3 regions of the Streptomyces sp. NPDC001204 genome follow, and region 1 is predicted to be linked to each of the others. Evidence: riboswitches for the same ligand, from Rfam matches in the RefSeq annotation. Region 1 holds a riboswitch; each other region holds the start of a gene.
What was found. A riboswitch is a leader RNA that binds a small molecule or an ion and turns the genes downstream of it on or off. The one in region 1 is predicted to bind cobalamin.
Positions count from the first base shown of each region.

Region 1 (2,252 bases):
TGCCGAGGAGCTTCTGCTGCCGCCCGCCGTGGTAGCCGCGCGCGCTCAACTCGCCCACCGGCCTGCCCAGCAGCACGACCTGGCTGCTCTGCTCGCCGCCCGGCTTGAGCAGCACCGGGTTCATCAGCGCGGTCGGCTCGATGCGGCACGCCTGGGCCTGCATGGCCTGCGCCCGCCCGATCTCGGCACCCTCCCGGGTGACGAACGAGTTGAGGGACATGTTCTGCGCCTTGAAGGGGGCGACCTTCACGCCCTGGCGCACCAGCCACCGGCAGATCCCGGCGGTGACGACGCTCTTCCCGGCGTCGGAGGTGGTGCCGGCGACGAGCAGACCGCCACTCATGACGTCCGTCCTCTCTTCAGCAGCCGTACGCCCGCGCACACGCCGAGCGCGAGCCAGCCCACGCGGCGGGAGAGCCGCACCGCGCGCTCGATGTCACCCGGCCGGACGGCTCGTCCGTTGCCGTTGAGCTCCGGGCGGTGCTCCACGCGCCCGGCGTACGAGAGCGTGCCGCCCAGCCGCACCCCGAGCGCCCCCGCGAACGCGGCTTCCACCGGACCGGCGTTGGGGCTCGGGTGCCGGCCGGCGTCGGCGCGCCAGGCCCGTACGGCACCGCGCGGGTCGTCGCCCGCGACGGCCGCCAGGGCGGCGGTGAGCCGCGCCCCCGGCCATCCGGCGAGGTCGTCGAGCCGGGCCGAGGCCCAGCCGTAGCGGCGGTACCGGGGGGACTTGTGCCCGACCATGGCGTCCAGGGTGTTGACCGCGCGGAAGCCGAGGAGGCCCGGCACACCGGCGGCGGCGCCCCACACCAGCGCGCCCACCACCGCGTCGGAGGTGTTCTCGGCGACGGACTCGACGACGGCCCGGGCGATCCCGTCGGCGTCCAGCGCCTGCGGATCGCGCCCGCACAGATGCGGCAGCCGCGCCCGGGCGCCCTCGACGTCCCCGGCGTCCAGCGCGCGCCCGATCTCCCGTGCCTCACGGGCGAGGGAGGTGCCGCCGACGACGGCCCAGGTGGCGGCGGCGGTCAGCGCGACGGACGCGGTACGCGAGGAACGCGCGGCGGACGCGGCCAGCGCGGCCGATCCCAGGACACCGCCCACGCACACGGCGGTGTGCAGGGCGCCCCAGCCGCGGTGGTCCCGCCACAGCGCGCGTTCCACGGCACCCGCGGCCCGTCCGAACACGGCGACGGGGTGCCCGCGGCGTGGATCGCCGAGGAGCAGGTCACCGAGGAGGCCGGCGGCGGCGCCGTACGCGAAGTCGCGATCGGCACCCATCGGGTCAGCCGGTCGTGCGGTCGGTCGGACAGACGGTGGTGAACCTCGGTCGGCAGCCGCGCATGGCGATATGTGTCCTCACTCAGGGTGTCCACGCCCTGGTTCGACGAGACCGGCGGCGAGAGTTCCTGGCTCCCGGGGAAGTTCTTCCCCGGTCACAGTGGCGGGACCGCGCCGGATTCGCACCGGACTTCCTCTCCTGCCGCCGTACTTGGCTCCGGCAGTCCACCACGCACCGCGAACACCCGTCAACCTGGCGTTGACCTGCGCAGGGGTACTGAGATGAGGCCCACACCTCGGGCGCCGGGAACCAGAAGACCCGCCCTTCCCGGGCCCGTCGTGGGGACGGTCCGGGAAGGGCGGGTGAGGTGGGGGGCGGGACCCGGTTGTCCGGGTCCCGCGCCGGGCTGTGCCGTGGCTGGTGCCGTGCCGGACGCCGCGAGCCGGTGAACCTTTCCGGTCACAGCACCAGCTAGGCCACGATCAGGTAGATCCCGTAGGCCACGGCGGCGGCGCACGCGGCGAAGCAGGCGTAGGCGCCGGTGACCGCGAGGCCCCCGCCGCCGTGGCCCTCGGCGACGGCCCGCTCGCGGCGGGAGAGACCGGCGATGCCGAGGGTGAACAGGGCCACGAGGCCCACCGCGACGCCGAGGCTGACGCCGAAGACGGAGCCGAGGGCCACCCAGTCGATCTGCATGGTGTTTCTCTTCCTTCTGCCTGTGGCGCGGGCTCAGACGGCGGCGGCCGGCGGGGTCGCCACGGACGCGGGATCACCGGCGGGCGCGGAGGCCTGGGCGGGGATCGTGGCCGTGAGCTCCTCGGTCACCGGGGAGGCCGGGGGCGGGGTGACGGCGGCGATGGCCTGGGTGACCACGCCGGCCGGCTCCCCGGTCTCGTTGACGTTGGTGTGGTCGACGACCTCGCGGCGGGAGATCTTCCAGATCACGGCGCTGGAGGCCACCAGGAACGCG
Region 1 is NZ_JBSFJL010000018.1:107,886-110,137, forward strand. It holds gene ACWC91_RS24080 (cobyric acid synthase) at 1-343, opposite strand, end outside; gene ACWC91_RS24085 (cobalamin biosynthesis protein) at 340-1,281, opposite strand; cobalamin riboswitch at 1,382-1,526, opposite strand; gene ACWC91_RS24090 (hypothetical protein) at 1,754-1,978, opposite strand; gene ACWC91_RS24095 (inorganic phosphate transporter) at 2,012-2,252, opposite strand, start outside.

Region 2 (2,252 bases), on a different contig from region 1:
ACTCCGGCTCGTCGCTGTACACCCTGGACACCGAGGCTCTGGCCGCCCTGCGCCCCGACGTGGTGCTCACCCAGGACCTGTGCGACGTGTGCGCGGTGTCGTACGAGAAGGTCAGCCGGACCGTGCGGCTGCTCGACGCCGGCACCCGGGTCCTCAGCCTGGAGCCGCGCACGCTCGACGACGTACTGGACTGCCTGGTCACCGTCGGCGACCTGCTCGGCGTGCGTGAGCGCGCGCAGCGTCGCCGGGCCGAGCTGCGGGACCGCCTCGACCGGGTCCGCGGCGCGGTCGCCGGCCTCGGCCGGCCCCGGGTCGTGGCGATCGAGTGGCTCGACCCGCTGTGGCCCGCCGGGCACTGGGTGCCCGAGCAGATCACCACCGCCGGGGGCGAGCCCCTCCTCGCCGCGCCCGGCGAGCACACCGAGCCGGTGACCTGGGAGGCGGTACGCGCCGCACAGCCGGACGTGGTCCTCGTCCTGCCGTGCGGCTTCCCGCCTGAACGCACCCTGCGGGAGGCCGAGTTGCTCACCGGGCTGCCCGGGTGGACGGATCTGCCCGCCGTTCGGTCCGGCCGCGTCTGGGTACTGGACGGACCGTCCTACTTCAACCGGCCGGGGCCACGGGTGGTACGCGGGGCGGAGGTGCTCGCCCAGATCATGCACGGGGTACCGGCCGGCGAGTCGGTCACACCGGCCGAGGCACGTCCGTTCCCCGGCCGGTGAAGACGGTCGGCCTCCCCGCGCGTGCAGGCCTCCCCGCGTGTGCGGGCCTCCCCGCCCGTGCGGGCGTCACGAGGTCGTGGGACGCCGTGGCGGCGTGATGGCGTAGAGGCCGAGGATGTCCGGCAGGGGAGCCACTCCCGGGCCGCCGGCGCGTACCCAGGCGACGATGTCCTCGGTCGCGTCCTCGTCGTTGACGAGCCCGAGCCAGACCGGTCGCGCACCGGCGGTCCGGCCCGCGGCGGACGGCTGGACCACGATGACGTTCGCCTGCTCGCACACGTCGAGGCAGTCGGAGATGCGCACCGGCACCTCCGCACGCAGCCGCGCGGTCTGCGCCGCGTGATCGACCCCGATCACCTTGGGGCTGCCGCAGCAGCAGTCCCGGCACACGACGACCCGGCACGGCACCGAACCGCTCCCCGCCACGGCACTGTCCGGCGCCTCGTCCGTCGGCTTTTCGGGCACGCCGCACCACTCCCCTCCCGGGGAGATCCGCCCCGGTGTCGATCGAGGAGGCGACCGCGTGAGTCTCCTGGCTCCCGGGTCGTCACTCGTCCCGCCTTCCCACCCCGGGCGGGGGCAGTGGCCTTCCGGAACTCGCTCACCGGTCACAGTGGCGGGACCGCGCCGGATTCACACCGGCTTCCTCGGACCGCCGTCGCCATATGTCGCCGACCATCATCCCATTGCTATTCGCTCACGGGGGAACGGTCGCTTCGCTCATTGCTGGCACTGGGGGCACCAGACCGTGCGGCGTCCGCCGACGCGGTTCGAGCACAGGGGCCACCCGCAGCGAGGGCACGTCGGCTCGCGGTCGTCCCGGTGCCCGGTGAGCCAGGAACGGCGCGGCGGCACGCACCCGGCACGCACGGAGGTCTCAAGGACCCGGCCCATCCCCGCATGGATACGCCGAAGCGCGGTCTCGCCCAGGTCCCGCGCCGGGGTCCGCGGTGCCACCCGGGCCCGCCAGAGGATCTCGTCGCACAGGAGGTTCCCGAGACCCGCGATCACGGACTGGTCCATCAGCGCGCTCTTGACGGCGCGCCGTCGTCCCGACAGCAGCTCCCTCAATTCCGCTCCGCTCAGAGTGAGCGCGTCGGGCCCCAGACCGTCCGTGATCCGTGCGACCTGCGTGTCGTCGGCCAACTGCACGCCTTGGAGCTTGCGTTGATCGCGGTAGCGCAGGTGCCGGGAGTCGTCGAGCGTCAGCACGACGCGGTCGTGCGGTGCGAGGGGCTCGTCCGGGGCACAGCACCGCAGCGATCCCGTCATACCGAAGTGCCAGACCAGTACGCGACCGCCGTCATCCACCGGCACGAACAACCACTTTCCGTGCCGCCACGCCTCCCCCAGACGCCTGCCTTTCAACTCCCTCCGCAGCCGCTGCGCGCTGACACCTCGCAACACCCCCGTGTCCCGCACCTCGACGTCCGTGACACACCGCCGCCGGCCGCAGGTCATCAGCACCTCGCGGAATCCCTCGACATCCGGCAGTTCGGGCATGCGTGCGTCCGGGCTCTTCGTCGTACG
Region 2 is NZ_JBSFJL010000004.1:173,876-176,127, reverse strand. It holds gene ACWC91_RS08050 (cobalamin-binding protein) at 1-722, shown strand, start outside; gene ACWC91_RS08045 ((2Fe-2S) ferredoxin domain-containing protein) at 789-1,187, opposite strand; cobalamin riboswitch at 1,226-1,417, opposite strand; gene ACWC91_RS08040 (Fpg/Nei family DNA glycosylase) at 1,443-2,225, opposite strand.
Region 2: linked by a shared signal. The riboswitch ahead of ACWC91_RS08045 ((2Fe-2S) ferredoxin domain-containing protein) and the one ahead of ACWC91_RS24085 (cobalamin biosynthesis protein) in region 1 are both predicted to bind cobalamin.

Region 3 (2,252 bases), on a different contig from region 1:
CCGAGGGGGAGAACAGCGACCACTGCCCGTCGGCGTTCACCCGGCGCATGAACTCGTCCGGGACCCAGTGCGCGAGGTTGAGGTTGTGCGTACGGCGGGCGTCCTCACCGGTGTTGTCGCGCAGCTCCAGGAACTCCTCGATGTCCGAGTGCCAGGTCTCCAGGTAGACCGCGGCGGCACCCTTGCGCCGGCCGCCCTGGTTCACGGCGGCCACCGAGGCGTCCAGGGTCTTCAGGAACGGCACGATGCCGTTGGAGTGCCCGTTGGTGCCGCGGATCAGCGAACCGCGGGAGCGGATGCGGGAGTAGGCGATGCCGATGCCGCCGGCGTGCTTGGACAGCCGCGCGACCTGGAGGTAGCGCTCGTAGATCGAGTCCAGCTCGTCCCTGGGGGAGTCGAGCAGGTAGCAGGACGACATCTGGGGGTGACGCGTACCGGAGTTGAAGAGCGTGGGGGAGGAGGGCAGGTAGTCGAGGCGGCTCATCAGCCCGTAGAGCGCCTCGACCTCGTCGGCCGACCGTGCGGTGTCGTCCTGCGCGAGACCCGCCGCGACCCGCAGCAGGAAGTGCTGCGGCGTCTCGATCACCTTGCGGGTGATCGGGTGCCGCAGCAGGTACCGGCTGTGCAGGGTGCGCAGGCCGAAGTAGCCGAAGCGGTCGTCGGCGCCCGGGTCGATCAGCGCGTCGAGGCGGTCGGCGTACCGGTGTGCGAACTCGGCGGTCCGGTCGGCGAGAAGGCCCTCGCGGTGGCCGACGGCGACGGAGTCGGTGAAGGACACGACGCCCTGGGAGGCGGCCTCGGCGCGGATGGCGAGGGTCAGCAGCCTGGCCGCGAGCCGGGAGTAGGCGGGGTCCTCGGAGATGAGCCCGGCGGCCGCCTCCGTGGCCAGCTCGCGCAACTCGGCCTCGTCGGCCCGTGCCGACCGGCCGCGCAGCGCGGCGGCGGCGACCCGGCCGGGGTCGGCGTCGGGGAGGTCGGCGGTCAGCTCGGTCAGGGTCCGCAGCAGTACGGCACCTGGACCGTCGGTTTCCGGAGCTGTGGCTGAAACCGGGTCTGCTGGCGCGATGGTCACGTTGGAGCTCTCCCTCGCTCGGCACGGGGCCTCGCCGAGGGCAGGGGGCAGCACACGAGCGCACGCGGCGCCGCGTCCACCGGCCCATTCCACGAAGCCCGGACGTCAGGGCACCCGGACCGGACGGCCGGGCGCACTGTCGGCAGGTCCTCGGACTGACGCTCGTGGCGGCCCATGGGGGCATACGCGCACGAGTACACCGTTGCGGGACAGTTCCGGATTCGCACCGGATTCCCCTGCGGCGACAGCGAGCACGAGCATACATCTTGTGCTGAGTGAGTCGGGCACCCCCATATGTTGTGCCGTGTCGCTTCCGGTACGTGTCAGAATGTCAACTCGTAGGTCAGCAGCATGATGTCGTCCAGGTGCGGGAGGGGGTTCCAGTCCCGGCCCGGCGTGCGGACGAAGCCCAGACGCTCGTAGATGCGGTGGGCGGTGTGCATGGAGCTCTGGGTGGACAGCACCACGCGGACACAGCCCTCCACGGCCCGTGCCCGGTCCAGACAGGCCCGTACGAGGGCCTCGCCGACGCCTCGGCCGCGCGCCGCGTGCCCGACCGCGAGCATCCGTATCTCGGTCTCCCCGGGACCGGCGAGGTCGGCCATGGGGCCCGTGCCGGGGACGAAGGTCACGCCGCCGAGCACCTCCCCGTCCGCCACCGCCACCAGTACCTCGGCGGCGGCCGCCCGCTTGGCCACGTCCCGCAGCTCGCCGAGATACTCGTCGCTCTCACCGAAGTCGAGGAGCCCGTCCCGGAGGTAGGCCTGCGCGGTGATCTCACCGAGGGTGCCGTACTCGCCGGGTTCCACCGGCCGGATCACGATGTCCATGCGCCCGAGTGTGCCGCACGGGCACGGCGACGGGCCGCCGGATTTCTCCGGCGGCCCGTCGGATGCGCCTCCTGGTCGTCAGTGCGGGGCCGCCGCCGTGGCCGGCGGGAGTTCCACCTCGACGCCCGGGTCGCCGGCGTCCGCCGTGTAGTCCTCCGGCCGGGTCTCGTCCACGCCCTCAGGCGCCTTGACCGCCCTCAGCACGAGCGTCAGGACCACCGCGACGGCCGCGTTGAGCACGAACGCCGTCAGACCGATGTAGCCGATCTCGCCGATGCCCGGGATCTCCTTCGCCGAGCCGCCGAAGTGCTTCTGCGTCGGCGAGGCGACCCCGTAGGCGGCGACCGTGC
Region 3 is NZ_JBSFJL010000001.1:216,385-218,636, reverse strand. It holds gene ACWC91_RS01005 (ribonucleoside-diphosphate reductase subunit alpha) at 1-1,072, opposite strand, end outside; cobalamin riboswitch at 1,197-1,333, opposite strand; gene ACWC91_RS01000 (GNAT family N-acetyltransferase) at 1,396-1,902, opposite strand; gene mctP (monocarboxylate uptake permease MctP) at 1,981-2,252, opposite strand, start outside.
Region 3: linked by a shared signal. The riboswitch ahead of ACWC91_RS01005 (ribonucleoside-diphosphate reductase subunit alpha) and the one ahead of ACWC91_RS24085 (cobalamin biosynthesis protein) in region 1 are both predicted to bind cobalamin.